Regions from separate parts of the Paenibacillus barengoltzii G22 genome, predicted to be linked through region 1. Evidence: riboswitches for the same ligand, from Rfam matches in the RefSeq annotation. Region 1 holds a riboswitch; each other region holds the start of a gene.
What was found. A riboswitch is a leader RNA that binds a small molecule or an ion and turns the genes downstream of it on or off. The one in region 1 is predicted to bind cyclic di-GMP.
Positions count from the first base shown of each region.

Region 2: linked by a shared signal. The riboswitch ahead of C812_RS22160 (anti-repressor SinI family protein) and the one ahead of C812_RS22400 (glycosyl hydrolase family 28-related protein) in region 1 are both predicted to bind cyclic di-GMP.
Region 3: linked by a shared signal. The riboswitch ahead of C812_RS10445 (CheR family methyltransferase) and the one ahead of C812_RS22400 (glycosyl hydrolase family 28-related protein) in region 1 are both predicted to bind cyclic di-GMP.

Region 1 is NZ_KE159654.1:584,846-595,310, forward strand. Features, by position in the region: gene C812_RS17395 (polysaccharide deacetylase family protein) at 1-239, opposite strand, end outside; gene C812_RS17400 (lipopolysaccharide biosynthesis protein) at 239-1,555, opposite strand; gene C812_RS17405 (DegT/DnrJ/EryC1/StrS family aminotransferase) at 1,566-2,705, opposite strand; gene C812_RS17410 (acyltransferase) at 2,708-3,292, opposite strand; gene C812_RS17415 (nucleotide sugar dehydrogenase) at 3,315-4,652, opposite strand; gene C812_RS17420 (Gfo/Idh/MocA family protein) at 4,670-5,680, opposite strand; gene C812_RS17425 (YveK family protein) at 5,680-6,225, opposite strand; gene C812_RS22400 (glycosyl hydrolase family 28-related protein) at 6,560-7,957, opposite strand; cyclic di-GMP riboswitch class I at 8,036-8,123, opposite strand; cyclic di-GMP riboswitch class I at 8,233-8,320, opposite strand; gene C812_RS17435 (glycosyltransferase family 4 protein) at 8,440-9,567, opposite strand; gene C812_RS21635 (NAD-dependent epimerase/dehydratase family protein) at 9,974-10,465, shown strand, end outside.
Region 2 is NZ_KE159652.1:349,375-359,839, forward strand. Features, by position in the region: gene C812_RS01700 (NAD(P)/FAD-dependent oxidoreductase) at 1-91, shown strand, start outside; gene C812_RS01705 (hypothetical protein) at 93-344, shown strand; gene hemQ (hydrogen peroxide-dependent heme synthase) at 405-1,151, opposite strand; gene C812_RS01715 (YuiB family protein) at 1,443-1,736, shown strand; gene C812_RS01720 (helix-turn-helix domain-containing protein) at 1,812-2,147, opposite strand; gene sipW (signal peptidase I SipW) at 2,236-2,868, opposite strand; cyclic di-GMP riboswitch class I at 3,438-3,522, shown strand; gene C812_RS22160 (anti-repressor SinI family protein) at 3,557-3,724, shown strand; gene C812_RS01730 (DnaD domain protein) at 3,926-5,476, shown strand; gene dnaI (primosomal protein DnaI) at 5,514-6,467, shown strand; gene C812_RS22165 (hypothetical protein) at 6,564-6,719, opposite strand; gene trxA (thioredoxin) at 6,986-7,303, shown strand; gene uvrC (excinuclease ABC subunit UvrC) at 7,448-9,265, shown strand; gene C812_RS01755 (CPBP family intramembrane glutamic endopeptidase) at 9,225-10,465, opposite strand, start outside.
Region 3 is NZ_KE159653.1:466,421-476,885, forward strand. Features, by position in the region: gene C812_RS10440 (protein-glutamate methylesterase/protein-glutamine glutaminase) at 1-799, opposite strand, end outside; gene C812_RS10445 (CheR family methyltransferase) at 819-1,631, opposite strand; cyclic di-GMP riboswitch class I at 1,783-1,872, opposite strand; gene C812_RS10450 (RCC1 domain-containing protein) at 2,341-3,234, opposite strand; gene C812_RS10455 (SDR family NAD(P)-dependent oxidoreductase) at 3,406-4,203, shown strand; gene C812_RS10460 (SDR family NAD(P)-dependent oxidoreductase) at 4,200-4,976, shown strand; gene C812_RS10465 (mandelate racemase/muconate lactonizing enzyme family protein) at 5,025-6,413, shown strand; gene C812_RS10470 (mannonate dehydratase) at 6,501-7,484, opposite strand; gene C812_RS10475 (ABC transporter substrate-binding protein) at 7,510-8,820, opposite strand; gene C812_RS10480 (carbohydrate ABC transporter permease) at 8,886-9,713, opposite strand; gene C812_RS10485 (carbohydrate ABC transporter permease) at 9,710-10,465, opposite strand, start outside.

The sequences.
Region 1 (10,465 bases):
AGGTGTAACAACGGAAGCCTCGGCAGCGAATCGATCGTCAACCACTTCTCATCCGGGGTTGATAAGAACACATCTGGAAGCCGTAACGAGCAGTCGTTGACTGAAGGCATCGAGAGCTCGACATCCATGCGTTCCTCAAGAATGACCGTATAGGAAATGCCTAGAAATTCATTCAAGAGCACATGGAAAATATATTCCCGTTCCGGCTCTCGATTTGCCGGACAGCGTACAATTAACATCATGATCCCCTCAGTTCTACTTCTTCCGGCTCGGGAAGGTTACGATATTTTCGCAGGGCGAACCAAGACATTCCGAGATGAAGCAGATAGCCCAATGTAGCCGCTAAGCTAAACCACAGGATGGCGGTGACAGCACTCTGCCCCGAAAAATAGGCAAGCAGCACTGCGCCCAATACGATAATGATTCGTCCAATTTCTCGGTACAGGTGTAGATCCTGACGTTCCATCACATCAATGGTGGAACCCACCGAATTGGCGACAAACTGACTTAAATACATGACTCCCAGAATCTGCACAATTTGCCCCGAGTTAGCCCATGCCTCCCCGAACAGGAAGGCAAAGGTCGCTGGTGCAATGAACACCATGACAAGTACAATCAGCAGACCAATGATAAAGATGTTACGGACCGTCCGCTTAAACAAGGGATATAGCTTATGGGGGGTATACAGCATATAATTGGACGACTCCGATAAATAAACATTCATCACCGACGAGGTGATCAACGTCATGGGGGACCCCAATATCCGTTGCCCGAGAGCAAACCAGCCCGCCACCTCCGGTCCATAAAAGGCAGCAAAAAGAATCGTCGGCAAGTAAATCCCAAAGCTATTAAGCATGTTGGACGGCAAGGACAACAGCGGAAACCGCTTGTATCGAGAGGCGACTTCCTTCATCTCTGCCCAATTGCTGTGCATCGACTCTTGCTTCACATCTTTCCGCCAAAGCTTCCATTGTGGGATCACGCCGCCCAACCGGCCTATGACGTCCCCTAGAATAAGTCCAAGCGGACCTCTGAAGATGCCGCTGAACAGCAGTTGGGAAGATACGAGAGAGAGACTTTGGGAGAGCTTCGTCTTCGAAATCTCCCGGAAGTATTTCTTGCGGATGGACCATCCGTTCAAAATTTGATAGAAGCCGCTAAAAAACAGGCTGGCTATAAAAAAGATGAAATAACGCTGGACATCCGGTTCATTGGTCCAAACCGACAGCGGATGGGCCAAGAAATAGACTCCCACCCCGCCGATGAGGCTGACTAACGCACAGATGCGAAGGGATAAGCTCAGCAGGCTGCTTGCCGTCTTGTCCTTGCTCGGCAGTGTTATGGCATTTTCGTAAGAGAAGGATGTCATCATCAGCATGATCGAGATGATGGAAGTATACATGGAGTACACGCCATATTCGGAAGGATTATATAAGCGGGTAATGATCGGTAATGTCACCAATATGATGATTTGGCTCAGGATGGTTCCGCTGGCCAGAACGACCACATTCCGAAAAAAGCTGTCGAGCTTAAAGTTCTTGATCTTGTTTATCATCTTCGTTCCTTCATGATTCGAGGACTTTTTGGATTTGCTCAGCGATCCGTCTTTGCGTCTCTTCATCCATGAGCGGCCAAATTGGCAGCGACAGCACCTCCGCAGACGCCGCTTCCGCTTCAGGAAGACGGAGCTCGTTCGGTTGGTAGACCGGAAGCTTGTGAACCGGAACGGGATAGTACACGATCGAACTGATTCCTTCTGCAGCAAGTCCCTGCAAAAGTTCGTCTCTTCTTCCGTTTAATACTCGAATCGTATACTGGTGGTATACATGCTTGGCGTAGGAATGCTCCGTTGGCAACACGAGCCCCTCCATGCCGCCCAGCAGCTCCCGATAGCGCTCTGCGACTTGACTGCGTCCTTGATTCCACTCTTCGATATAAGGAAGCTTGACCCGTAAAATGGCAGCCTGCATCTCATCTAACCGGGAATTGAAGCCAATCATTTCGTTATAGTACTTCTTCTTCGACCCGTGAGCTCGCAGCATGGCAGCTTTGTCGGCCAGACCGTCATCATTCGTGACTAGCAGTCCTCCGTCACCATAAGCTCCGAGATTCTTGGACGGGAAGAAAGAGTAACAGCCAACATCTCCCAATGTACCAGTCTTCTGCCCTTTATATTCCCCGCCAAAGGCTTGGGCAACATCTTCGATCACGACAAGCTGCTTACGTTGAGCCAGCTGAAGCAGCGGGTCCATGTCTACGGCGTGCCCAAATAGGTGCACCGGAATAATGGCCTTGGTCTTCTCTGTCAAAGCAGCTTCCAGCAATTCTACATTCAGGTTGTACGTCACCGGATCAATATCCACAAAAACCGGAACAGCCCCTACCCGACTAATCGCCTCAGCGGTAGCAAAAAACGTAAAAGGCGTAGTAATCACTTCATCGCCTTCGCCAATTCCTGTCGCCAGCAGCGCAATCACCAGCGCATCCGTGCCAGAATTCACCGCCACAGCATGTTTGACACCCAAGTAATCGGCCGCTTCCTTTTCAAATTGCTTGACGTTCTCTCCCATGATGAACGCTCCACGGTCTAGAACCGTCTCCAAAGCGCTCAGAATTTGAGGCTTCAATTGCTTCATCTCATAACTCATGTCGAGAACCGGGATTTTCTTATGGTGTACCGCTTGATTCACTCCGTCTTTGAGCATCGCTACACTTCCTTTGTTTTATGTACTGAGTTCTCACTTCGTTCATACTCACGTCCACATTCCTGGCAGATCGCTTTCAACCCGCTAAATGCAAGCGTAATCCCGCATTCGCATACCCAGCCCATTTGCCGGGCAGGCACTCCCGCAACGATGGCATATGGAGGAACATCCCGGTTCACCACAGCGCCAGCCGCAACAAACGCCCATTCCCCAATTTCCACCCCGCACACGATGGTGGCATTGGCCCCAATCGACGCTCCTCTTCTTACTCGGGTCGGCCGATAATCGCTGCTCGTATTGCGAGGGAATGCCGAGCGGGGAGTCCGCACATTCGTGAAAACCATGCTGGGACCGCAGAAGACATAGTCCTCCAAAATGACACCTTCATACACGGAAACATTATTTTGAATTTTGACACCATTCCCAATCGTGACCCTTGGCGCAACAAAGACGTTCTGTCCCAAGCTGCAGGAATGGCCGATTTCCGATCCTGAAGAGATATGAGAAAAGTGCCATACTTTCGTGTTCTCCCCAATGACAGCGCCCTCGTCAATCACCGCTGTGGGGTGTGCCCAATAATTTGTCATCCATTTCACTCCGTCCCTCATGCTATAACAAGTAATATTGTTCCGGCTTGGCATACCCGTTCATTGCATTGCGCGTATCCAGCAACAGTCGGCTGCTTCGACCGACCAGGTCATAATCGAATGCCGAATGATCTGTGGCAATGACGGTAATATCGGATTGGGCAAGCCTCTCTTGCGTCAGCTCCACGGTTTCGTAAGTTTGCCCGCGATACTTGAATGCCGGGATGTGTGGATCGCTTAGGATAACCTCTGCTCCTCGCGCTTCCAGCAGTTCCACAATTTTAAGAACCGGAGATTCCCGATAATCATCAATATCCTTCTTGTAGGCTACGCCAAGTAAATAGACGACAGATCCATAAAGTGGCTTCTTGTTGGTATTGAGAAGTTCAGCGATTTTCTGTACAACGAATTCCGGCATGGAGTTATTAATTTCACCGGCAAGTTCAATCAGACGAGTGTGGTAGTTATACTCTCTTGCTTTCCAGGTAAGATAGAAGGGGTCAATTGGAATACAGTGTCCGCCCAATCCCGGACCCGGGTAAAAGGCCATAAAACCATAGGGCTTCGTCTTCGCAGCTTCAATCACTTCCCAGACATTAATGCCCATCCGGTTACACAATATAGCCATCTCATTCGCTAACGCGATATTGATATGACGGAAGGTATTTTCGTATATCTTCTCCATCTCGGCCACTGCGGGGCTGGAGACTACATGCACTTCTCCATCCAACACCTGCTTATACAGCGCTTCGGCGATTTGGGAGCAGGACTTCGTGACGCCGCCGACGACTTTAGGGGTATTCTTCGTATTGAAATGCTTGTTGCCCGGGTCAATCCGTTCAGGCGAATAAGCCAGGAAGAAATCCTTCCCGCAGATCCATCCGGTGGATTCGAGGATCGGCTTCACGAGCTCCTCTGTCGTTCCGGGATAGGTCGTACTTTCCAGGACTACGAGCATCCCTGGATGAAGATATTTGGCAATTTCCTTCGCGGAATTCTCCACATAACTCGTATCCGGCTGCTGGTAAATGTCCAACGGGGTTGGCACACAAATCGCAACCGTATCCACCATAGAGATGAAGGAGTAATCCGAAGTCGCCTGCAGTCGCCCGCTGTCTACCATCGTTTTGAGATCTTCATCCACTACATCCCCAATGTAGTTATATCCCCGGTTAACCATGTCCACCTTGTGCGGCTGGACATCAAACCCAATGACCTGGTATCCGGCCTTTGCCTTCTCTACAGCGAGCGGAAGCCCGACATACCCAAGTCCAATGACTCCGATCTTCGCTGTTTTGCTGTGAAGCTTATCCATCAATTCGGTACGATGATCTTGCGATTGCAGCATTGATTCACGCATAGCGCCCTCTCCCTTTCCTACATAACGACTTGTGGACTGCCATTTTCAACCATATCAATGACAAGCTTCAGTGCATTTCTCCCATCCTGCAGCGTGATGGCTGGCGGACGGTGATCCCGGATGGCTTCCACCATATCCTCAATGATGCATTGATGTCCCGGTTTGCCAAAGGGGTCCCGTTCAATCTCGGAAATCAACATCTCCGTCTCTTCCTTGGTCATCGAGGAGCAATTCCATTGCTTAATCCAATTGGCCGTTCTGCCGCCGATTTCCGCATATCCATGCTCTCCAAAAACAGCGATCGACTCCTCCAAATTTTGCTCATACACCGTCGTACATGCCTCGACAACCCCCAGATGTCCGCTCTCAAACCGAAGCACGGCGACCGCAACATCCTCCGATTCAATCTTCCGGAACCGGGTATCCACCAACGATTTCACTTCCTTCACCGGGCCAAAAAGCCAGATCAACAGGTCCAAACTATGGATCGCTTGATTCATCAAGACGCCCCCATCCATGGCCTTCGTCCCTCTCCATGGAGCCTGATCGTAATAGGCTTGACTCCGATTCCAGCGAACCGTTGCATTTACATGACTTAACTTGCCGAACATCCCTTGATCCAACGCGTGCTTTAATTGCCGAATGGCTGGCCGATAGCGGTTAGGATGAACCACCGTAACCAGAACCCCATTCTCTTCCGCTGCCGCTGCAATGCGGTCAACATCTTCCAATGTTAACGTAACGGGCTTCTCAATGATCAGATGCTTCTTGGCTTTGGCCGCGGCGATGGCCATAGAAGTATGTAATCCGCTTGGCGTACAGATGCACACGACATCGATGTGAGGGCATTGTTGCAGCATCTCGTCCATGTTCAGATAAACCGGGACATTCCACTTCTCTTCCAGTTCAAGCAATCGTTGAGGGTTGTTATCACATAACGCCGTAAGTACCGCTCCATCCGTGCTATTTATCGATTCGATATGTTTGTTCGCAATATGGCCGCATCCGATAATCGCAAAGTGAATCATTAGAATTCCATCTCCTTTTCTCTCGGAGTTCGTCTTTGCTGACTGCGTTTGGAGCCCCCTCGCTTCTCCAGCAGCATCGAGACGCATAGCCCTGCAAATAGACCGATAAAGCCGCCGATCGCATAGTTCAAGATCTTCCGGGGGCTGACGGGAATTGAAGCCTCTTCCAGATTTGACTTGTCCAAAATCATGACACTGGAACTCTCCACCAGCTCTTGCGATTTCTCAATAAAGCTTTCGGCGAAGGCATTGGCAATGGCCACCGCATCCTGCGGATTGTCATGTGTGGCTTTGATAATAATTACTAGAGTGTCGGGGTCTGTCCTGACTTTGATCCGTTTTAATAATTCATATGCCGTTTCCTTGGTCTGTAGTTTATTTTTTGCTTCATTGGCAATAAATCGACTCTCAATCGCATCCTCATACGTTTTAGTTAACATCTGACTGGCCAAAAATTCGGTGTAAGTCCCCGCCTCGGTAGAAGCAATCGTAGCTACCAAGCTTGCTGTCGCTTGATATTGAGGTTTGGCCAGCGTATTAACCAAAAAAACGCCTCCCTCACAGACTAGAAGCGTAACAATAAAGGCAATCATGTGTTTTCTTAAGATTTTAAACAAACCGCTACTTTCCAATAGCTCCACCTCAGTCGATGTCAGAATATCACTCCAAAATAAGTCCCAGAAAATCAGTCATGAAAAAATAGGATAGGCATTTAAAACTAGGAAAATAGTCACCTAAATATAACCTTATATTAACACAAATTGCAATCAAGAGAAGAATGTTTTTTGTGACGCATTTGAGAGACAAACAAAAAACAGGTTTATGAAAAGACGGTTGTCTCCTCATAAACCTGTTAAACTCTATCAAAGTGATGATTTATTATAAGTTCGATACTACCTCAACATTGACGTTCGATTTTGCCAGTTGGATGTTGAAGGCTTGTCCCTTAACGATGTTGTCCTTAACCACGATATCCTTCTGGATGCAATTCGCAAGATAGGTGGTCAGGTCGATTCCGCCCTTCGTTGTTTCAATTTTGTTGCCCTCGACCGTTCCGTTCTCCGCATTCTGCCAAGTCCAGATTCCTTTCTCGGCATGCTCGATCGTGTTGCTCGAAATGGTGAAGTTCTTCGTATTCCCTAAGCGAATGCCCGTGGTTCCCGCAATCACACTTTGCTGCCCCATTTTAATCTTGTTCCCTTTGATGGTCACATGATTAACGGTCTCATCGGCGCTGACTTCAATCGCAGCGTAATAACTGCCAACCCCTTCAATGCGATTGTCCGAAATGCTGTTGTTCGAAGCGTAGACGCTGATGCCAGCGTACATGTCAGGAGCCAACTGACCTTTATCTTTACCTTCGTAATAGTTGTTATTGAGATAGGAGTTCGTGATGACATTGCCGCTGACCGTAATCCCTTGGGCGTAAATCTTGATCGCACGTTTAGCGTTGAAGCTGAAGGTATTGTTGGCAATCAAGCTGCCCGCGTCCCGGCCCGTCCCACGATCCAGGTTCGGGTCTTCATAGAAAATCCCGTCCCCATCGTCGGCTGAACCGATGTGATGGATGTTGGAGTTCGTGATTCGAACGTTCGATGCAACCTTCTCTGCCGATCCCCAGGTTGTTGTAATATAGATGCCTCTGGAGATCAAGCTGCCGGCTGTCAGATTCACAGCCTTGATATTATAAATTTCAGAATTTGTGATTTCAATGTGATTGGTATCGCCATAAATGACAATCCCCGAGACGACACCCGTATAATAATCGCTGGCCGGGTCACTGCTATGCGTCGCATTGGCTGCCGCGATCCGATTCACCTTGACGAAGGAGCTGCCTCCCCCGATAACCAGAACACGATTTACGGCATGATTGCCATCCAGCATCAAGTCGGAAATTTCAATCCCAGTACCCGATGCATGGATCATTTCCCATCCAAATTTGTGAGCATCTGCTTGAATGATCGACTTCTTGCCTTCGCCTTTAAGCGTAGTTCCGCTCTCAACGATCAGCGTGTTCACTGGATTCACCAAGTATGTGCCTTCAGGTAAATATACCGTTCCTTTGCTGCTTGCTGCGAGATCCAAAGCCCGTTGAATTGCCGACGTATCGTCAGTCACTCCATCGCCTTTGGCACCTTGATCCTTCACATTAATCATTTGGGCGTCCTTTGGCTCAGCGTACGCAGCCACCGGATTTATAGAGAAGTTAAATAGGAATCCGACTGCAACGACCAACGTGATGAGCACGAATTTCTTAATCGATTGATTTGCTGCCATAAAGGACACCTCAAATTCGATAGGATAAAAAATAGAAAGCCCCCGTTTCAGGAAGCCTTCTATCTCATCCTGAAAACTTTCGGGAACTGGCTGGCATGTGATCTGCGACCACGAAGCCCCTGTAGCTTTGCGTCCCGCACTTTCATGCGGTTTGCCTTTTCGATGTTCTCGTATTCAATTCTGAGGTTTGGAGTGGAGTCAGTTTCTGAGGTTCGAGTCAATAAAAAAAGAACCAAATAACTATAGTTATAAGGTTCCTCATCGGAAACCTGTATGTAGGGAGCTGGCTGGCATGTGATCCTCGATCACGAAGCCCCTGTAGCTTTGCGTCCCACCCTTTCGAGCGGTTTGCCTTTATTCGACATTGCAGGCTTAAAATATGTTAGATTATGGTTCTATAGTAGCATATCATCTATGAATCTGTAAACTAGCACTCTACTAATATTTTACTAGACGACAAAATGTTCCATTGGATGCCTGATTCACATCCGGTCTTTATAGACAGAGGTTAATTCCTCCAGCACGTTCTCAATCGCATACGTCCCCGTAAGCAGATCTCGTCTTGCAGCTATCTCCTGCCGAAGCAAGGGATCGTGATATAACTGCAGAATCCGATCAGCAAAGGCATCGGCATCGCCGAGCTCGACCAGAAATCCATGGACGCCTTCCCCGACAAGGTCCCGGTTTCCCCTTACCCGAGTTGCCACCACAGGAAGGCCGCTGGCGATCGCCTCCATAATATTGACCGGCAAGCCCTCCTGCCGGCTCGAGGATACCGCTACATCCGCCAATGCGTAAATGTTCTCCATGTCCTTCCGGTGTCCGAGAAAGGTAACATAAGGTTCCAGCCCTTTCTCAGCAACGAGACTTTTGTAGAACGCCTCCAGTTTCCCTTTGCCGGCAAGCAGCAGCTGCACATTCGGAATGGCATCCTTTAATTTTTGGATCGTCTCCAGCAGGAGCGTCTGGTTCTTGCGATGAATCATTTCCGCCGCATATATGAGAACAAAACGGTCTTGTCCGACGCCATACTCTTCTCGCAATTGCCGCTTTTGTTCCGCTGTAGGCGGTTTAAATCTCTCGAAGCTGATCCCGACCCCATGCACAAAATGGATGAGCCCCGGTTTGAATTTCCCTCGTTTAGCCCGCTCGAAATCCTCATCATTCATCGTTACCAGAACGTCAGTATACCGAGAAAGCCACTTCTCCACCGGATAGTAGATCAACCAATTGATGCGAGAAGCCCCCTTGTAAAAATGAAAACCATGAGCAGTATAGACGACTTTCGTGCCTTTCCTTCGACTTTGGCGGGCAGCCAGTCTCGTTAACACTCCGCCCATAGGGGTATGACAATGAATAATCTCGTATCCCTGACTGTCGATAATTCTTTTTAGCTCCCGTAGAGCCTTGAGGTTATCCCTGCTATAGGGAGAACGCTGGATGGGAATATCAAACTGCTTGTCCGCCCATGGAACCGGCTCAGAACCATTCGCAGCCACATGAACCTCCCAGCCCTGATCCCGGAACCATTTCAAGTAAGGTAGATGAAATGCGTTAATGTGAGACACAACCGTAGCGCTGAATAACACCTTTTTGGGCACCCATACCATCCGCTTTCTAGTAATATAGTACCAAATATATCAGTATTTATAGGGGAGTTCAATCGCTGTTCTAATGTAAGTTTGGGGTGACTAGCCCATAGGGTTCTGATATATTAGTAGTTATCAAGTCCATACTCAAATCTACCTATCATTTTTTCTCTCTCAGGACAATTTAAGGTCCACTCCTGCCTGCATAGAACAGACTCTCACATCATTTCTCTCATCATCTCACGACAATTTAGGAGCCGACCGGCACAACATCAGATCAGACAGAATTCAGAAGACTTGCATTTGCATTGTAATAGGCATAAAGAAATAGTATAAAAGTTCCACTTCGTGTTTACACCAGATTTGGAAAAAGCTATGATTAACTTATGGATAAGTAACCAATTGAGTCAACTATGGGGTGGAAATTGTGAAAGTTTTAATCACAGGAGGCTACGGCTTTATCGGTTCCTTTGTTGCCGAGAGATTTCTTCGAGAAGGACATCAGGTTGTCATTATAGACAATATTTCAACCGGCAATGTAAATAATATCAAGTTTCCTCATACTTCCTATATTTTGGATGTAGAGAGTCCGAATTGCGAAGCGGTCTTTGAGCAACATGAAATCGACGCAGTGATTCATCTTGCAGCCCAGGTCGATATTGTTACTTCTGTGGAGAACCCCTACGCTGATACGAAATCGAACATTCTAGGCCTTACGAACATGCTTCAACTTTCTGCCAAGTACCATGTCCGGAAATTTATTTTTGCGTCATCTGCAGCAGTATACGGAACTACGCAAGAAATGCCTCTGTCCGAATCCTATCTTTGCAAGCCGGTATCGCCCTATGGAATTAATAAGCTTCTTGGTGAATATTACTGTGAGAAATGGAAAGAGCTCTACGACCTAAGCACGCTATGC
Region 2 (10,465 bases), on a different contig from region 1:
TGCAGCCCAATTGAAGAAGCTGGTGGATATGCGTTATCTGTTCATTATCGGCGGGATTCCGCTGGTGTTGAAGAAAGGAAGATTCTTCTAAGATGCGTCACTGCAGCGTACAGGTTCGAGGGCTGCTCACGCGGGATGAGCTGGATCGCTATAACGCCTTGATGGAAGTGGGATCTTACCTGGAATCGCAGCAGCGTTACGATTTGGCTTATACGGTGCAGAAGGAAGTGGACCTTCTGATCCAGCCAGCCATCGAACGGCTGAAGGAGAAGAGCCGGGAACGCGATCGGGCGACGGCGGAGTTCCTGAAGTCGATGGAGGCAGAGGCGGAAGCGGAAGATTAAAAGAATAGGAAAGGGTGTGTCGCACGAGGCGGCACACCCTACTTTTTTATCGATATGGAGTTACACTTTCAACATCTCGTCCAAACGCTCTGCATTCAGCAGATTGCCGACGTAAAAAGCACCAAACTCGCCAAAACGTGCGCTGACTTCGTCAAACCGCATTTCATACACCAGCTTCTTAAATTGCAGGGCATCGTCGGCGAATAGAGTTACGCCCCATTCCCAATCGTCGAGTCCTACGGAACCGGTAATGATCTGCTTCACTTTGCCGGCATAGCTGCGGCCGATCAGGCCATGGCTGCGCATCATTTCGCGGCGCTGTTCCATCGTCAGCATGTACCAGTTGTCGGAGAGTTCCCGCTTTTTGTTCATAGGATAGAAGCAGATATGGTTCGTCTTCGGGAGGATCGGCTGCAGACGGGCCATCACTTCTGGATTTGCCTTCGGGTCACCGCCGCCGGATGCGAGATAATTGCTAAGTTCTACAACGCTGACGTAGGAGTAGGCTTTGGTCGTATATTCAGCAAAAGTTGTTTTGTTAAAGGCCGTCTCCAAAGCGTTCAACTCTTCCAGGCTTTCGCGCAGGTGCATGAACACGAGGTCGGCTTTCTGTCCGACGATCGAATACACCGCAGTGCTGCCCGTTTTGGATTCCTCCATCAAATCCCATTCTTTCAGGAACGTATGCAGCTCCTCCAGAGCCCCGGCGCGTTCTTCATCATCTGCCGCTTTCCAGGCGGTCCAATCGATCGTGCGGAAATCGTGAAGCGCATACCAACCTTCTAAGGTTAGAGTAGCTTCGTTCATGTATAATCACTCCTAGATTCATTCTGATCCTCATTTACGAATTGCCAATACGTATCTTATTGTATCGCATGGAGCCTAAACGGAGCAAATCGATTCACTTATTTTTCATGTAAAGTTCATTGCTTCGTTACATAATATCTAGTAAACTTACTACTAGCTTGATGAAGTGTGATTTACTTTATAGTCAATGAAGATTCGAAAAAAAGTTTGGACGCTGCATACCTTCATTGACCGCTTCGTGATCGAAAGATGCCTTTTTGAATGACCTATAGAAGGGTGGGGGAAGAGTCGATGGGTTGGCTCATCGTACTGGTGCTGATGGTTCTCTTCTTCGTGATGATGTTCGGCATCGGTTTCATTTTGAATATGTTAATGAAAACAACCTGGTTTCCGGCGTACGTCTTTATCATCGTCATTTTGCCGGTTGTGGTCTATACGCTGTGGGACCATGAACAGAGCTTCGGGACCTATCTGGCATCGTTCCGGCTGGTCGATTATTTGACGGCATTCGCCGGGCTGTGCGGGGCGATCCTGAGCGGTTGGACGATTCGAAAGCTGCGGCTAGGCGGATACAAAATGTTTTAAAACAAAAGCGCGAGTGCCTCGGGATACCTCTGAGGTCTCGCGCTTTTTCTCTGTGTACATTTACTAGTTGTATCGTTATTCCTGCTGGGTTCGCTTCCATTTCTGATATTCAAGGAAATCCTTAAATTCCTTCTTGCTGACGCCCGAAGTCATCGCTTCCTGCACCAACTCCGACCATTCCGGATCAAGTAATTCCGGTGCGGGGCGGTCGCCGTACAATAGCAGGTTGATCGAGACGTTGAGAGCGTCGGCTATCTTCTGGATGAAGGAAATCGAGGGATTCGATTGAATATTACGCTCCACGTTGCTGAGGTAGGATTTTGCCACATCCGCCTTCTCCGCCAGCTCGGACAAGGAGTACCCTCGGTCTTGCCGTAGTTTCTGAATACGCTCGCCTATATGTTCTGCCATGTAGCCGTCGCCCTTCTATCAGAAAAATATTTTTTGATGTCATTATATCAGAATAAATGATATCGGACAAAGGTGTTAAGTCGGATGTTCAACGATGCATTTGTCCTTGTTCGGCTTGGTTTGATGCGTCAATTCTGGCTGGGGACTTCGCGTCCGACTGCAAATGATGCACTTCCGGTTTTTCATCTTCTAGTCTGGCGATCGCTTTCCACAGGACAACAACCGTATAAAGAAATAAGAGGAGTCCTGGGAGGATCAACAGGGTGACCTTCCCTGTTTTCGAATCGGCAAAACTTAAAATATAGCCCGCGTACGGTATGTTTAATCCGGTATATACGCCGGTTACATGCGCAGGGTGTACCAGTTTCACATCGGCAGCATTGTTATTATCGCCTTTTGTTCGATACAGCACCTGGCCGCTGTGTTCGTCCTGTGTCACCTCAACAATCCGGTGGGTTATCCGCTTGTTATCCCTGGACTGAAAGGTGATGACGTCGCTGACGTTAAAACGGGTCATATCTCCGCCCGGTTGAATGATCACGACGGAACCTCTTGGGATGACAGGGTCCATTGAGTCGGACAGAACTGTGCTTAGCTGATAACCATAGATGGTCGATTCGCTATCGAAAACCTTTGAGAGTACCACTGAGCCCGCCACGGTAAAGAAGGCCGCCGCCATTAGGAACGTCAGCGCGTTGCCTAACCATTTACGAATGCGCATGATATTCACCTACTTCCGAAGGAATCGCGTTCTCTTACGCCAACGTCGTCCTCCCCATCCTTCGGCTCGGACAGAATCGGCAGGTTTCATTTCCGTGTGATCCTCGCGTACGTTGGTGAATTCGCCAAAGCTTGTGTCAACCTGGCGGGTTCATAAGTGCAGAGTCGAGAAAATCAATTCGGATTACTTCCTGTTGTTCGCTATTAATTTCGTTATTGAGAACGGATGCTGTGATTCGAATATACCCGAAATGTTTAAGGATAGGAAAGGCGAAAATCCAGCAATTTGTTCTTAAACAGGAACAATTATCTTTCTTTTCCTGAGAATATCTAGTAATTTTCATCCGTTTTCACAGTTTGTGTTCTCTATAAGAAACAATGTTTAGCTCTCGATCAGTGTCGAATTTTGGCCCAATCTGACAAGAGGGTTCGGGATTAAACAAAATAAGCTATCTTTTTCGACGAAAACGGGTTGGTGAATTTACGTAGAATGACATACTTTTCAAATTTTAGACGCTATAATAATTAGCAAGATGCTTACTAACTAAGGAGATGCATTAGCTCAGAAGCACCAGATAAGGGTAAACCTGCTGAAAAGCAGGGGCGCAAAGTCTCAGATCTAAGGTAGGAATACTAAGATGGCTGGACTGCCTGGGACAAAACCAAATGATCTTAGGAGGAGATTGTTGTTGAAGAAATCCGCCCAGGTTATTTCTTATGACCCCGGCAACGTTGACCCGGAATGGGTGATTTTACTCGCCATGGCAAAAGAGGAGGGGGTCTCGATTGATGAAGTTCGGCGTTTTTTAGCCGGAGATCGCTCTTATTTAGAAGAGTGGCATTTACATAACAAATAGATGAAGAAGAAGAGAGGTCAAGGGCCGCCCTATCAGGGGGCGGTTCTTTTTTTGGGGTTATTCGACCGAGAACATAAGCCCTGGTGCAGCTCAGGAAGAAAAAGGGAGATTTTTGTAGGCTGGGGGCGATTCAGGACGACGTCTTTTATGCTAAAATAGAGGAAGTCTATTTGGACGTGATAGGGAAGGAGCGATGAAGCCGTGCGCATGAACAACATGCTGCATTTTACTGAAAATCACCGTTATTGCGTATATCGTGACTTCGGACTCAGTCCCGTCGATGGCAGAATGCTAGGTTTGATCTATCAACCGATGGTCGGGGCGTTCGCAATTTCGCTGTACCGATTGCTTGCGGAGCATGTTCCCCAGGAGCAGGTTGGATATTCGGAGGTGGAGCAGCAGCGGAAGCTGTTCCTGACCCTTGGCCTCGATCCAAGCGAGAAAGGGCGGAAGTTTCTGATTGAGCAGACATCCCGGTTGGAGGCGGTCGGGCTGCTTCAGACGAACCGGCTCTATGTTCCGGACAGCGATGATTATATTTACGAATATGAGCTTCAGGCCCCGCTGGCACCGGCGGAATTTTTCCGGACACAGCATCTGACTTTGCTGCTGCGAGATAAGATCGGGAAGTTCGCGGTGCTGTCTCTGCGGGAGCAGTTGTTCCGCGGAGAACCGGAGGCATGGTCAGGAGTTGGCCTGAATAAGGAAAATATTACGGTTCCGTTCTATGAGATCTTTGAGCTGAACACGCATTCGATAGATTATGAGCTGGAGCAGGCGATCGCCGAGACGTCGATCGCTAGGCAGCCGGGGCTCAAGCTGGCGCTGGAAGAGGATGCGATCAACTATGCGGACATCATCCTGCGTTTTCCGCGCGAGTCCCAGAACCGCTCCTTCGTTGAGGCGCTGCGCTTTGACCCGGAAGGGATGGGGGTGGTGAATTATGTGGCCCGCAAGTACGATTTAAGCGTCCAGGATATTTGCCGGCTGTTGGACGAGGACGGGGTCTTTGATCCAGGCGGCGGGATCCTGTTGGATGCGCTCCAGCACAGGGCCAACCTGCAGTTCCGCCAAGGCAAGCGCCGTCAGGAGGAACGCGAGGTGGCTTATGGCAAAATCGTCGCGTTGCGCGGTGAGGAGCCGCAGGCAGAAGACGATTCCGTTCAAGCGGGGGGCGTGGCGGAGGAGGTTGCGGTCCAGATGGAGTATTACGTGGACGTACCGCCGCAATTCCAAAGCAAATGCGATATTCATCAATATAATATGATGCTTCGCAATGAGCCGTATACCCGGTTGCTGAAGACGTTCTTCCCGGGATCGATTCCGGATAACTTGCTGGACATTTTCGAGAAAATCGATCTGAATTACAAGCTGCCCGGCGAAGTCATCAACGTACTGATCCATTATTTAATGTCCTTGCTCACCTCAGGCGGGGAGCAGCGGATCAATCGCAATTTCATCGATGCGATCGCCGCGAACATGCTGCTGAAGCAGATCAACACGTATGAGCAGGCCGTGCAATATATCCGCGACCAGTCGAAGGTGAAGGAGAAGGTCAAGGAGAAATCCAGCGGTGCCGCCTCCGGAGGAGGCCGGGCGCGAACTTATGGCAGCCGCGGAACGAAGCCTAAGCCGGAAATCCCAATTGTGGAGCGGACAGGCCAGGAGACGGCTGTATCGGAAGAAGAGTTAGCTGAACTGATTAAGATGGCGGAGCGTATGCAATCCGGCAAACATAAAAAGGAAGTCTGAGTCCGTTTTGGCTTGGGGGAGGAAGGTGACACAACCTATGGAATCACTGGGGGAACTGCTGACGCAGATGAAAAGCACGCAATTCAAACAACGCTCCGAGGAGCTGACCACACGTCTGATGAATGACCCGCTGGTGAAGGAACTCCGGGACCAACATCCGGAGCTGGGACAGGAGCAGCTAACTCGCGGGATGGCTAAGCTGTATCAATACATCAACGACAGCAAGCACTGCGCGAACTGCCCGGGCTTGGAGCAATGTCCCAACGATTTCCCTGGCCATTATACGAAGCTGACGGTCGAGCAGGTGGGCGGAAGCCCGCAGCTTGTGGATCGTCAGGTGCCATGCCCCAAGCAACTGCAATATGAGCGCGAATTGTCCGTTAAGAAACGGATTCATAGCTTCTATGTAGATGAACGGGCGCTGGAAGCCGGTTATGACGAAGTGGAAATTATGACGAAGGATGCCATGCGTGCTCCGGCGGTAGGACAAGTGTTCCGCTATATTAATGAAACGAAGGAATCTGGATTGCAGACGAAAGGGCTGTATCTGGAAGGGCCGTTTGGCACCGGCAAAACGTTCTTGATGTGCTATCTGCTGCACGAACTGGCGAAGGAAGGTTACTCTGGCGCCATCGTCTATATGCCGGAATTTGTGGAAGAGCTGAAGAGCATGCTGCAGGACAGCGACAAGCTGCGCGAAACGGTGGAAATGATGAAGCAGGTAGACCTGCTGATCTTTGACGATATCGGTGCGGAGAACCTGAATCCGTGGGTGCGCGACCATGTCATGGGCGCAATTTTGAATTATCGAATGAACCGGAAGCCCACGTTCTACACATCCAACTATTCCTTGGGTGCACTGGAGAAGCATTTGAGCTTTACGAGCAAGGACGGGGAAGAGCGGCATAAAGGCCAACGCTTAATGGATCGGATCGCTCCGTTCGTTACCGTGGTTCAGGTGAATGGGACGAATAAGCGCGGTCAAGCGTAATCATGGAACATCCGCGGACATAAGTTAAAGAGCCGAGCACCTCCCTTCGCGGGGGAGCACCCGGCTCTTTCGTTTAATTCGAGGTCTGGTTACCGCCTAGCTGGCGATAAATTTAATGATGACCATGCCGAAGAAAATCACGATCATGAACGTCAGCATGCCAAAAAAGCCGTTCATCAAATCAAACAGATCGTTGCGGGGTTCTTCGTTGATATGCTGCCGCGGATCGTTCGCATGCGTGTTAGCATCCATGGCGATGGGCCTCCTCAGGAAATTATCGTCTCGTCAATGAAATATGTCATAGACAATCCGTTTTCAGGTTATTCTTAGTATAACCAAACTTTTTTCGTTTTGTAAAGAAGGCGTTACCATACACTTTCTTTTTTTCAGTGTAGTATGGTATAATGTGTTCGGCAACAGCTTTTTGGGCTGACTGCTCCATTTTTTCGACTACCAGTTGTTTGCGCTTCAGCCATGAATGGGCTAGGCCGGGCAACCCAAATAAGGAGGAAATTATCATGGCTATCGTGAACGTATCCGATCAGTCCTTCAATGCGGAAATCGAAGGACAAGGTCCGGTTCTTGTTGATTTTTGGGCTCCATGGTGCGGCCCTTGCAAAATGATCGCTCCGATTTTGGAGGAGCTGGACGCAGAAGTGGGTGACTCCGTGAAGATCGCGAAGCTGAACGTGGATGACAATCCAGAAACAGCTTCCCGTTTCGGCGTGATGAGCATTCCTACGCTGATCCTGTTCAAAGACGGTCAACCGGTCGATAAAATCGTCGGATTGAACTCGAAGGACACGTTGAAGAACCTGATCGCTAAACATCAATAATCCAGACGATCAGGCGCGTCGCTTGACGCCTTGGATGACGCCTCCGGTTTGGGCCGGAGGCGTTTTCTGCGTTAACCTGGAGTGGAGAAAGGAGGAGGAAGCTTGGACACATCGGCTAATGAAACGTTAAGTTATGAGAAAGCGATGGAGCGAATCCAACATAAGCTGGCGCTGCTGCCCGATTCCCCGGGTTGTTATTTAATGAAGAACAAGGACGGTAAGATCATTTACGTCGGTAAAGCCAAAGTGCTGAAGAACCGGGTCCGTTCCTATTTTACAGGCAGCCATAACGGGAAAACCCAGCTGCTCGTATCCGAGATCCGCGACTTCGAATACATCGTGACCGCGAGCAATATGGAAGCACTGATCCTGGAATGTAACCTGATCAAAGAACATCATCCGCGTTATAATATCCTCCTGAAGGATGACAAGACGTTCCCCTACATCAAAATAACGAATGAACCGCATCCCCGGCTGGAAGTCACCCGGCGGGTGCTTAAAGATAAAGCGAAATATTTTGGCCCGTATCCTAACGCTTACGCGGCTCAGCAAACGAAGAAGCTGCTCGACCGCATGTACCCGCTGCGCAAATGCAACGTAATGCCTAAGGAAGTGTGCTTGTATTATCACATCGGCCAATGCTTGGCACCTTGCGTATATGAGGTCGAGAAGGAAACGTACGAGAAGATGACCCAGGAGATCATCTCGTTCCTGAGCGGCGGGCATGAGGAAATCAAGAAAGAGCTGGAGCGCAAAATGCACGAGGCAGCCGAAGCCCTGCAATTCGAGCGGGCTAAGGAGCTGCGCGACCAGATCATCAACATCGATGCGGTGATGGAGAAGCAGAAGATTACCGTGACCGATGCGAAGGACCGCGACGTGTTTGGGTACGCCGTAGACAAGGGCTGGATGTGCGTACAGATTCTGTACATGCGTCAGGGGAAAATGATCGAACGGCATGCGTCGGTCTTTCCGTTCTACGGTGACGCCTACGGCGACTTTATGTCTTATGTGACGCAGTATTACAGCGATAACCCGGCCTTGCCGCAGGAGATTCTGCTGCCGGAGAAGCCGGAAGAACAAGAGGAAGCCGGCGCGCTTGACGCTCCAACCGCCTTGCAGGAGTGGCTGGGCGTGAAGACGCTGGTGCCGCAGCGCGGCTTAAAGCGGCAGATGACCAAGATGGCCGAGGAGAACGCGCGCATCACGCTGGATGAGAAATTCCGGCTGATCGAACGGGATGAGGAACGCACTTCGAAGGCGGCCGAGAATCTCGGCAAGGCGATTGGCTTGGAGTCCGTGTCGCGGATTGAAGCGTTCGATAACTCCAACATTCAGGGGACGAATCCGGTCTCGGCCATGGTGGTGTTCATTGACGGTAAGCCGGCCAAGAAAGAATACCGTAAATATAAAGTAAAAACCGTCAAAGGACCGGACGATTACGAAACGATGCGTGAGGTCATTCGCCGCCGCTATGAACGGGTGTTGAAGGAGAACTTGCCGCTGCCCGATCTGATCGTGGTTGACGGAGGCAAAGGGCAGATCTCGGCAGCCACCGACGTGCTGGAGAACGAGCTGGGCTTGCACATCCCGGTGTGCGGCCTGGTGAAGGACGCCAAGCATAAAACCGCACAGCTGATGGCGTTTGATCCGCCGGAGCCGGTCTATTTGCCGCGTGACAGCCAGGAGTTCTACCTGCTGCAGCGGATTCAAGACGAGGTGCACCGCTTCGCCATTTCGTTCCACCGTGAACAGCGCGCCAAGTCGATGGTCGCCTCACGGCTGGACTCCATCCCTGGCATCGGCGAGAAACGCCGGAAGGCGCTGCTTAAACATTTTGGATCGTTGAAAAAAATAAAAGAGGCCTCCGTCGAAGACTTTCGGCCTCTTTCTATCGGGGATAAATTAGCCCGTCAAATTCTTAATGCCCTTCGGGACGAAGATCCGCCAGAGGAGTCGTAAAATACGGCTCCTCTTTTGGTTGCGGAGGCGGGGTCTTTCGTTCCTTGCTTGGCGGGTTAAACAAGTAAATCACATACGCCACGATCGCCGGCAAGGCGATATAGAACAACCCGGCGACGATATTCAGCGCTCCGCCCATAAACATCAAGCTTAGGGCCATCAGAATGCTGTCGAAGATGACATGCGAGAAGACAACGGTCGCGAAGCCGTAACGCAGAAACACGAAGCTGAACAGCAGTCCGATAAAGGTTAATTCGATTGGGCGCGAAATGACCGGATAAATCGGGTACAACGTGTGGCCAAACGCCCAGATCAAGGTCGACAACAGGCAAGCGATAAAGGTGCTGCGGAACATTTTCTTCAGCATCGGGATCCCGAAGAGGCGATACACCGCTTCTTCCCCGATCCCGGCCACCCAAGCCAGCAGCGGGAACAATACCGGATACACCATGTTGTACGGCGATTGCGTTGCATCGGTCGTGGACCAGGTATGAATCGTGTGCTCTAAAATGAAGAACACCACGGATTGAACGCCTAACAGGATCAATGCCCAGGCATACCCATCGCCCACGGAGGTCAGGATGGAACGGCCATACCCTTCTTCCCTTGATCTTGCCCAGAGGTTGATGCCGTTCTTCCGCCACAGTCCGTCGCCGCCGACTAACGAGAAGTACACGGAAGCGGCCAGGAACAAGGTCACCAGACCTTGGAAGAAGAGGCCAAAGACGAGTACACCGGCTTCAAGGCCGTCTTTTTGGAACACCGGAATCATGTTGATCGTTCCAATCGTGGATAACACGAAGTAAGCCGACGCCAGGAAAATTCCCCGCTTAAACGAGGTATGAACTCGCGTCAGCGCGCTGTAAACGATCGCCAGAATGGCCAGCACGAACGTCAACAGGGCATAACCCGCATAGGTAAGCCAGCTGGCGATTTTGGTCTGCCCGGCAACGTAGTCCAGATGTGCCTGAGGTACACTAAAATAGCTCTCCAACGAAGAAACCTTACCGTATTCGAAGCTAAGCTTGATTTCCGCCTGCGATTCACCTAAGGTGTAGCCTTGGATACGGTAGAGGAGGCCTACATCCCCTTCACCGGAGGCCAGCTCCAAATCGCTTGGTTGAAATCCGAAAGCGTTCAGGTAAGGCTGTGCCAGCTCCTCTTTCTCCGCTAGCGTGAGATCCCCTTCCCATGCCTTCA
Region 3 (10,465 bases), on a different contig from region 1:
ACACATCAATCGAGGGACAATGGCGATTGACTTTATCGCCTGCAAAACATTCGACCACGAAATGATCTCCGGAACGCTTCACTCGCATATGTTTATCTCCCGGTGCAATCAGCACTTTGCCCCGCTCAATCGTATCGCCTGTTTGGGCTTCCTTCACACGAATCGATAAGCTCTGATTCAGCCGTTCGGCGAACATTCTCGAGAACATGGGAGGGATATGCTGAACGATAACGATACCTGGCATATCCTTGGGCAACGACTTTAACACGGTATAAATCGCCTCTGTGCCGCCGGTAGAAGCCCCGATGGCAATCACTTTCTTGGTTGTAGCAGGTTTCGCAGTAACCAGCTTCGTTGGCGGATCGGCAGGAGAAGCGGCCAGTTTCTTCGGTTGATGGACAATTTTTGCTTTCGAGCCAATCTTGATTTTCTCGATCAGTTCTTCGATAAACTTCTCCACATGCGATAACTTGTTATCCGGCTTCGAGATAAAATCAATCGCACCGGCGTTTAAGGCGTCAAACACGGACGAACTGATCGCGCTGACCACGATAACGGGAATCGAATACTGAGGCAGCAAGCGCCGAAGAAATTCAATCCCGTTCATTTTCGGCATTTGCACGTCGCAGACCATGAGATTCGGATGATATTTTAATATCTTGTCCCTTGCTTCGAATGGATCCGCAGCTGTAGCTACAACTTCAATGTCAGGGTCCGTCGTAATCCCGCGGGCAATCATTTCGCGAAACACCATAGAATCATCTACGACCAGAACTTTAATCTTATTTCTGACCTGCATCCAGGCAACTCTCCAATCGTTACTCTTTGCGATAAACCGCAGGCATCACGTACTTAAATTTGGTGTGATCCCGTTGGATCGTTTCGGAATGACCAATAAATAAATACCCTCCGGGGACTAGACTGTCGTAAAATTTGTGAATCAGTTGCATGCGCGTACTTGCGTCAAAATAGATCATCACATTCCGGCAAAAGATCACATGAAACTTCTTTTTGAAGGGGAACGGATCCATGAGATTAAATCGCCGGAAAACCACTTCGTTTTTGATTTTGGGCTTCACTTCATATTGGTTCATCCCATGCGGATGAAAATAATTATGTTTCCAACGCTCCGGCAACAGCGCAACCTCTTCACGGCTGTAAATCCCTTTCTTAGCTTCAATCAGCACCTTTTCCGATATATCGGTCGCCAACAGCTTTGTATCCCATCCGAGCCGAGCATTTCCAAAAAATTCATTGATCAGGATGGCTAAAGTATAGGCTTCCTCCCCGGTGGAACAACCGGCGCTCCACACCCTCAAATCTCGATCTTTGATTTTGGGGACTTGTTCGGGGAGAACTTTGGCGCGAAACAAATCAAAATGATCTGATTCTCTCATAAAGTATGTATGATTGGTTGTCATCTGATTGATAAACGTTCTTGCGGCTTCGCCGCTCTGATCGGTAGCAATATAGTTCAAGTAGTCCGAGAAATTTTCCATGTTCAGCGAATTCAAGACGTTCCACAATCGGCCCATTACCAACGTTCTCTTCTCGTCGCTCAAATGAATCCCAAAATTTGTTTTGATATAACCGGCTAATTTGATAAATTCCTTATCTGAAATTTCAATCATCACTTCACCTCCCCTATACGAAGAGAGAGCCATAAGACTCTCCCGTTTGAGAATTACACCTTCGTTGCCGAATTCATGTTATCCGTTAAAAGAAAAACCCTTCTAGTTGTCTGGAAGGGCATCGTCAATGCATGAATTCAGCAATTCAGTCATTGGCAACCTGGCAATCATAGCTCTATTTCAGAACTTTAGACCCATGGCTTTGCGTCATTACTTTTCAGTAATTTTGCCCAGAAAATTATGAAGGTGGTTTATGCGAAAAAGATCAGATTATGTCGAATTCGACAGTGATTTTCGACATATTTCGATTTGTTATGTAAGATTATAGCAGTGGTCTTGAAAAAAACAATGAACAAAACGAAAATTTTCAGGTTTAAAATGTAAGATAGGCGTATAGTCCTATTTTTAAATTAATTTTAGACAAATTTCAGAACTTTGAGAGTTTTCCTAACATCACCCGAACCCAAAAAAGCCCTGCCTCCCTCTCACATTTTTTAGTGAAAGTGGAAGCAAGGCTTATGGGAGGAAGTTCATCCTCAAGGACCCTGAGATTGCGATTTCAGCTGTCGCTGCTGTTATCGCAAATGCTGCTTTTAAACGCATGCTTTTTGCCAGTTTCATAGAGTTCGAACCTCCTATGTGTTTTGAGTTTCTGTACTCTATGATAAGGGCCAATATTAATGAGATATGCTGATAGTGTTAAATAGGGTTAAAGTAACAAATTTATCCCTCTCCACTTGCTAACCTCACATTGACCGTACTCATTATGGCCAGTCGCCACAACCGAGCCATCCGCCTTTAGACCAAGCGTATGCGCACATCCTGCGGCAATGGCAACAATTTCACGCCAGTTGCTGACCTCGCATTGACCATATTGATTCGAGCCCGCTGCCACTACGGTGCCGTCCGATTTCAATCCAACCGTATGGTAGCTACCGGCAGTAACTGCCATAATTCCGCGCCAATCCCCTACCTCGCATTGGTGATGCTTGTTCGACCCTGTGGCTACGACCGTGCCATCCGATCGAAGACCTGCGGTGTGGAGATAACCGGCCGCCACGGACTTGATATCATGCCACTGGCTCACATTACATTGGCCGTAGCGATTGTTACCGGCCATGATCACGGTACCGTCGGCGCTCAGACCAGCGGTATGCCAATCCCCTGCTGCGATCGCCACGATATCCCGCCAACTGCTGACTTCGCATTGGCCTTCCGCATTCCGCCCCACGGCCACCACCGTACCATCGCCTCTTAACCCAAGCGTTCTGCGCCAACCAGCCGCAATGCTTACGACTCCGCTCCATTCGCTCACTTCGCATTGCTGATGCCCATTCCAGCCCGTGGCAACCACCGTACCGTCCGAACGAAGCCCTACGGTATGCGACTTTCCTGTGTTCGTTGCCATATGAACATTACCTGCCGCCACCGCCACGATCCCCCGCCAATCGCTGACATCACACTGGCCATTTCGGGCATCTCCTACAGCCATCACTGTACCGTCCGAACGAAGTCCAACGGAATGCCGCGGGCCAGCCGCTAAAGGGATATTCATCTGGTGTACTCCTTGGAACGCCGATATTTTCGGAGAAACTGGCTCCATAGTTATCCCCCTTGCCAAGAAATCAAGCTATCCCCATCATACGAAAGGCTTCCTAAAAAAATCAAACAAAATCATAAGTTTCACGTCTCGAACCCGGAACGGTCGAAACTTATGATGAAAGTGTGTCATAGCTAGCCGCCCTGACTTGGGCGTGCTATTCGGAGGTGATGTATGAAGCGATCACCGCAAGTCGTTTGGATTACAGACGCCGACCAGCCGACGGGCAAAGCATTGATCCGTCGCTGGGCTAAGGATGGCGCCCATCTCCTGCTAAGCAGTCCGTCCAATGGCATAGAGATTGCAGCTGAAATCAACTTGGCTAAGGCTTCCGGCTCCAAAGTGCTCGTAAGCAATGTCGATTTAAGCTCCGGCACCAACGCAAACGAACTTGTGCTGCAAGCAGAACGGGAGCTTGGTGCCCTGCAGGTGCTGATCCATAACCATGACCTGTTCGTACCTTTTTCCGTTGAAGCCGGCTCTGAAGCATTGTTCCGCGAGGTGATCAACATCAACGCAAAATCGGCCTTTCTTTGCACGCAAGCTGCCGGGAAGGTGATGGCTGCACGGGAGTCTGGCTGCATCATCTATATTTCCTCCATCCATGCTGAGAAACCTAACGGCTCCTCCTTCGCCTACAGTGCCTCCAAAGGCGCCATAAAGCTGCTTGCTAAAGAAGCGGCCCTTGAGCTTGGGCGACACAGCATCCGTGTGAATACCATTGAAGCCGGCCCCATCCCAGGCGATAATGAGCGATTCCGCAGTTCGCTGACCACGCTCTATCGCAGCTACGAAACCAAGGTGCCGAGCGCCCGGCTGGGGACAGTGGACGATATCGCAAATGTTGCCTGCTTCCTGGCATCAGACGAGGCGCGTTACGTAAACGGCGCGGATCTGCGGCTGGACGGAGGATTCCTGCTTCATTATATGGATCACAAAATGAGACAACCAAGGAGCAGTGATTCGCCATGAGTTTAACAGGCAAAGTCGTTCTCGTCACCGGATCCGGAACTGGCATCGGTCAGGGAATTGCCGTGGAAATGGCCAAGAAAGGCGCTGTCACCGCTCTTCACTATAACCGGAGTGAAGCTGGCGTACTGGAGACCAAGCGGAGAATAGACGAATCGGGAGGCCATTGCTTGATTGTCCAGGCGGACATTTCGAAGCAGAGGGAAAATAACGCGATGATACACAAGATCGAAAGCCAGGTTGGACCAGTTGATGTTCTGGTCAACAATGCTGCCGTACAGTTGAATTACGATCTATTCAAACACAATGGTGAGACATTTGATCTCCTGTTCGATACGAATGTGAAGGGCTACTGGCAATGCATCCAAGCTGTAATACCCGGGATGAAACGAAAAGGAACCGGGCGAATTATCCTCATTTCGTCGGTGCACGCCAAACGCCCCACTGATTTTGACCCGGTGTATGCCATGACCAAAGGTGCGATCCGCATGCTGGGGCGGGAAAGCGCCATCGAGCTGGCACCTTATGGCATCACGGTGAACACAATTGAACCGGGAGCCGTAGATGTGGGCAAATCCCCCCGCATCTCACCGGACGATCCGGATGCAGAGAAGAAACGGGAAGCACGGCGTAAGCAGCAACAAGAGAAGTTTCCGTTGGGGCGCGTTGGCCTCCCCATTGATGTGGCTCATCTCGCCTGCTTCATCGCATCAGACGAAAGCGAATTCATGACGGGCTCTGCCATTCGACTCGATGGCGGGAGCATGCTCTTATAACCCGCATGGCTGCTGGCTGCAGCCAATCCTTCGCTAAGGAGTGATTTCATGGTAAATAAAGAAACATACGAAGAAACGCTGGCCCATGTCCGTACCTCCTCCAGCCCTTCGGAGCTCCGCATTACCGATATCCGCTTTACCGATATCGTCGGAGGACCGTTCCACAGCAGCCTGATCAAGGTCTACACGAACCAAGGGCTGGTCGGCTTTGGGGAAGTCCGCGACGGCGCAGATAAGGTATATGCCCTGATGTTAAAAAGCCGGCTTCTCGGAGAGAACCCGTGCAACATCGACAAGTTGTTCCGCCGGATTAAGCAGTTTGGGGGCCATGCCCGTCAAGGCGGCGGCGTCAGCGGACTCGAGATCGCACTTTGGGATCTGGCCGGCAAAGCGTACGGAGTGCCGATCTATCAAATGCTAGGCGGCAAGTTCCGCGACCGGATCCGCATGTATTGCGACACGGACGTTGTGGGCAAAGACACCGGCAAAGCAATGGGCGAGGCGCTGAAGAAACGGATGGAGGCCGGCTTCACCTTCCTGAAGATGGACCTTGGCATCGGACAGATCATCGACGAACCAGGCACCCTGAGCGCACCGCTCGGCTTCCTGGAGGACATGCGGGAGATCTCAAAGCGCCGGTACGCCCGAGACAAAGGTAACCTTACCGAACAAGAGCTTCGTGAAATCAAAAACCGCCATTATGACATATTCAACATCCCTCATCCTTTCACCGGCATTCACATTACCGAAAAAGGACTCGAGATGCTGGAGCAATACGTCGCTGAGGTCCGTTCCGTGATCGGCAGTCATGTACCGCTGGCCATCGATCACTTTGGTCATATCGGCCTGGAGGATTGCATCAAGCTGGGCCGGCGCATCGACAAGTTCAATCTTGCATGGATGGAGGATATGATTCCGTGGCAGTACACGGACCAATACGCCCGCCTGTCCCGCGCCGTGACGACGCCGATCTGTACGGGCGAAGACATTTATTTGAAGGAAAACTTCAAGCCGCTGCTCGAAGCCGGCGGCGTGTCCGTCATCCACCCGGACGTACTGACAGCCGGCGGCATCCTTGAGACGAAGAAAATCGGAGACATGGCACAGGATTACGGTGTGGCCATGGCGATCCATATGGCCGAAAGCCCTATCGCCTGCCTCGCTGCGGCTCACGTCGCCGTCGCCACCGAGAACTTTCTTGCACTTGAATACCATTCCTGTGACGTAGATTGGTGGGACGACATCGTGATTGGCAGCCGCCTTCCGGAAAGAATCGTCCAGAACGGCTTCATTACGCTGACGGACGCCCCCGGGCTTGGAATCGACGATCTCAATGACGAAGTGTTGGCAGCTCACCTTCACCCGGAAATCGGCGGCCTCTGGGAATCTACAGACCAATGGAACTATCATTATTCTAACGATCGGCAGTGGAGTTAACGCTCTGCTGCTTTTTTTATGTGTTTGTAAAAAAAGGATCGTCCTAACGGCATCTGCCGGTCAAGACGATCCTTCTCTCGAATATCCTTATCGGGCAGCGGAACCTGGGGTCATCTTGGCCGCCGCCTCCATTAAGCCGGTAATATAACCGACGCCAAACAGACGGCCAAGCAGCTCATACCCCGGGTTTTCGTTGCTCTCACCTTCCATCGTTGGCACGTGATCCGGTCTCGCCGGACCGTCAAAGCCTACCTCGTAATACGTCTTCATCGCTTCGAGCATATCCGTCTGACCATCGTCATGGAACGTTTCCTCGAACTTCTCGGGCGTGCCCTTCACGTCGCGGAAGTGAACGAAGAACAGCTTCTGCTGATTGGCAAAATGCCGAATCACCGCTGGAATGTCTTCGCCGGCCGTTGCCAGCGTCCCTTGGCACAGCGTGATGCCGCTGTACGCGCTGGGCACCAGATCGATCGCCCGCTGCAACGCCGCCGCGCTCGTCAAAATCCGGGATACGCCGCGAATTGGCGAAATCGGCGGATCGTCCGGATGAAGCGCCAGCTTCACCCGGGCGGATTCTGCGACCGGAACGATTTTTTCCAGAAAATAATGCAGGTTCTCCCACAGCTGCTCCTCCGTCACGATTCCAGCTTCCGTTAATGGCGCATTCGCCATCAAGCGGTGATCGTAGCTGGAGACAAGCGCACCCCCTCGCGTTCGGGTTGTCGTGGATGTGCGGAACCAGTTAAATTGCGCCATAAAGTTATAGCAAAGTACGGGAATGCCCGCAGCCCCCATATTCACAATAAGTTGCTGAAAAATCTCGATCTCCTCGTCGCGGCCAGGCGTCCCGAGCTTAATCTTGTTGCTGGGCGGCATCGATTCAATCACGGATAATGTCAGCCCAAAATCGGCAAACCGCTGCTTCATCCGGATCAGCGGCATCAAATCCCATGGCTTCTCCGTCTTCTCGTCCCACGGCAGCCCGCTGACCGCATAATTGATGTTCATCTGCTTCGACAAATACCACAGTTGATCGGGCTTAGATGAAAGAAATTCCGCAAGCTGCATTTGGTAATTCCCCGCTTTCTATCGCTTATTTGCCCGCCTTGGCCGCCAGTTCCTTGCCGAGCTTGTCGATCTTGTTAAAGGCCTCTTCAATCGATTGCTGACCGAACGTCACCGCGTCCATCTCCTTCTTATAGGTATCGACCCATTCCGAGAAGCCAGGAGCCGGAGAATAGAACGGCAACGCCTTATCTACAGACATATCGTAAATTTCTTTCCCAAGCTTATCTTTGGTTTCCAGATTCGGTTCCAGCTTCTTATAAATATCTGGGTTGATCGGGATGCCGCGGGTCAAACCCAGCACATCGCCTGCGGCTTCATCGGTGATAAACCATTTAACGAACTTTTTAGCTTCTTCCTTGTTCTTTGAATTGGTGCTGACGCTAAGGAAAATCGTGGACTGTGCCCAGCCCCCGCCTGTAGGACCAACCGGCATGTTCACTACGCCCACCTTCCCCGGCATGAGCAGTTCAAGCGCGCTGACGGAACCGGTGGTTGCACCTCTCGTCATGACCACTCCACTTGCCATCGGGTCAGCCTGCGGATCGTTTTCAAGGAAGGCGGCTGACTGTTCGGCAGGAGGTACGATTTTGTCCTTACGGAACTGCTCATAGGTTTGATAGAACTTCATGAACAGGTCCTTGTCGAGCGTAAATGTCTTTCCACCGTCAGACATAATCGGCGGTTTCCCCATCGCCGTCTGATAATAGTTATAAAAGTCCCAAGTGGTTGTATCGCCGATCGGGTATTTACCCTCCGGCAGCTTGGCACGAGCGTCCCTTGCCCATTGGAAAAACTCGTCATACGTCCAGTCCTTATGCGGCAGCGGAATGCCATACTGCTCCAACTCGACCTTGTTGAAGGCCGTTCCCTGGGCGTTCTGGCTCAGTGGAATGCCGTACAGCTTGCCGTCAATTTTCAGGTTCTCGATCACGTTAGGATCCACAATGCCGGTCAGGTCAATATCGGACAGATCCTCAAGTTGTCCCCGGCTGACGTATTCCTGAATATAAGCTGCATCCATCTGAAGGACGTCTGTCATCGTCTTGGAGGCTGCTAACGTCGGCAGCTTCTGCCAATACGCGTCCCAAGCCATAAACTCCGGTTTGAATTTCACGCCAGGGTTTTGCTGCGAATACAGGTCCAACGCTTTCTGCGTTGCTTCATGACGCGCGTCCGTTCCCCACCACATGATGCTAAGCGTCTTCTCACCGCTGTTACCTCCTGTTCCACCATTCCCGCCGGCACTGCCACCGCCTCCACCGCTGCCGCAAGCCGTCAGGGCCAGCAACAGCGCCAGTAGGAGTGAAACAAAGCTCATCCATTTTACTTTTCTCATCATCGATATCCCCTTTCTTCTTCTCCCGATTTCTAAGCGTAAGACCCACTTTGATAAAAAAGAAATCAACCTTTAAGTCCTGTTGTCGCTATCCCCTCCACGAAGTGCTTCTGCGCGAAAAGGAAGATCAGCACAGAAGGGATGACGGACAACAGCGACATCGCTAGCAGCTGTCCCCACTGAATCTCGAACTGGTCAATGAATCCCCGGAGCGCCAGCCCAACCGTAAATTTATCCACTGAGCTGAGGTACAGCACTTGCGAGAAGAAATCGTCCCAGCTCCAGATGAAGGTGAAGATCGCAACCGTCACAAGCGCCGGCTTGATCAGCGGAAAGATAATCCAACCAAAGATGCCGTAGACGGACGCACCATCGATCTTCGCTGCCATGTCCAAATCACGGGGAATCCCGCGAATAAACTGGACCAGAAGGAAGATAAAAAACGCGCCTCCCCCGAAGAAATGCGGCAGCACCAGTGGCACGTAACTGTCCACGAAGCCAAAGGAGTTAAACAGGATATACTGCGGAACGACCGTAACCTGGCCGGGAAGCATCATGGTCAGCAAGAGCACTGAGAACCAGAAACCACGCAACTTGAAATCCAGTCTGCCGAAGCCATAAGCGACGATGGCGGCGGTCAGCACACCGCCAAACACGTTCCCCACCTCCATCAGCAGCGTATTGCCAAAGAAATGAGCAAACGTGTAATCGTTGGAGTAGTGCCAGCCTTTGATGTAGTTCTCCCAAATCGGCGTCTTGGGCCACAACGTCGGTAAACTCAGCTCCTCTGTCTTCTTCAGAGAAGCGCCAATCCACCAAATCACTGGATACAGCATGAGGAACGAAAATAGCGTAAGGAGCAGATGATTCGCTAACTTGGAGCCCAGCTTCATTTCGAGCCCCCTCCTTCCGATTCATAGAACACCCAGTAGCGGGAGACAGCAAAATTAATCGCGGTTAAAATCCCAACGATCGCCAGCAAAATCCAGGCCAGCGCTGACGCATACCCCATCTGATAGTGCTTGAACGCTTTCTCATACAAGAATAAGGCGTACACATAAGTGGAATTGATCGGGCCGCCTTTGGTAATGATGAAAGCGGAGGTGAAGGTTTGGAAGGAGCCGATAACGCCGAGAATTAAGTTAAAGAACATGACGGGAGACAACATTGGGATGGTAATGCTGATAAACCGTCGGAACTTGCCCGCACCGTCCACCGCCGCAGATTCGTAAAGCTCTTGCGGAATCTGCTTCAGTCCAGCCAGGAAGATGACCATCGTTGAGCCGAACTGCCACGTATTTAACAAGATGAGTGTCCCCAGAGAGGTATCCGGGTTCGTGATCCAGCCCACGCCTTGGATGCCAAACCAGGCTAGTACCTGATTGATGTAGCCGTCTAACCCGAACATGTTGCGCCATAATGCCGCAACCGCAATGCTGCCGCCAATCAATGAAGGAAAGTAAATCGCTGTCCGGTACAGGTTCATCCCCTTCAGCTTCTGATTAAGCGCTATCGCGACGAGCAGCGAGAACAGCAGCTTCAGCGGCACGGAGAATAAAACAAATGTAAAGGTCACGCTTAACGATTTCGTAAAGGTGGAATCATTGGTAAAAATATTGACGTAGTTGCTCGTTCCTGTCCAAAC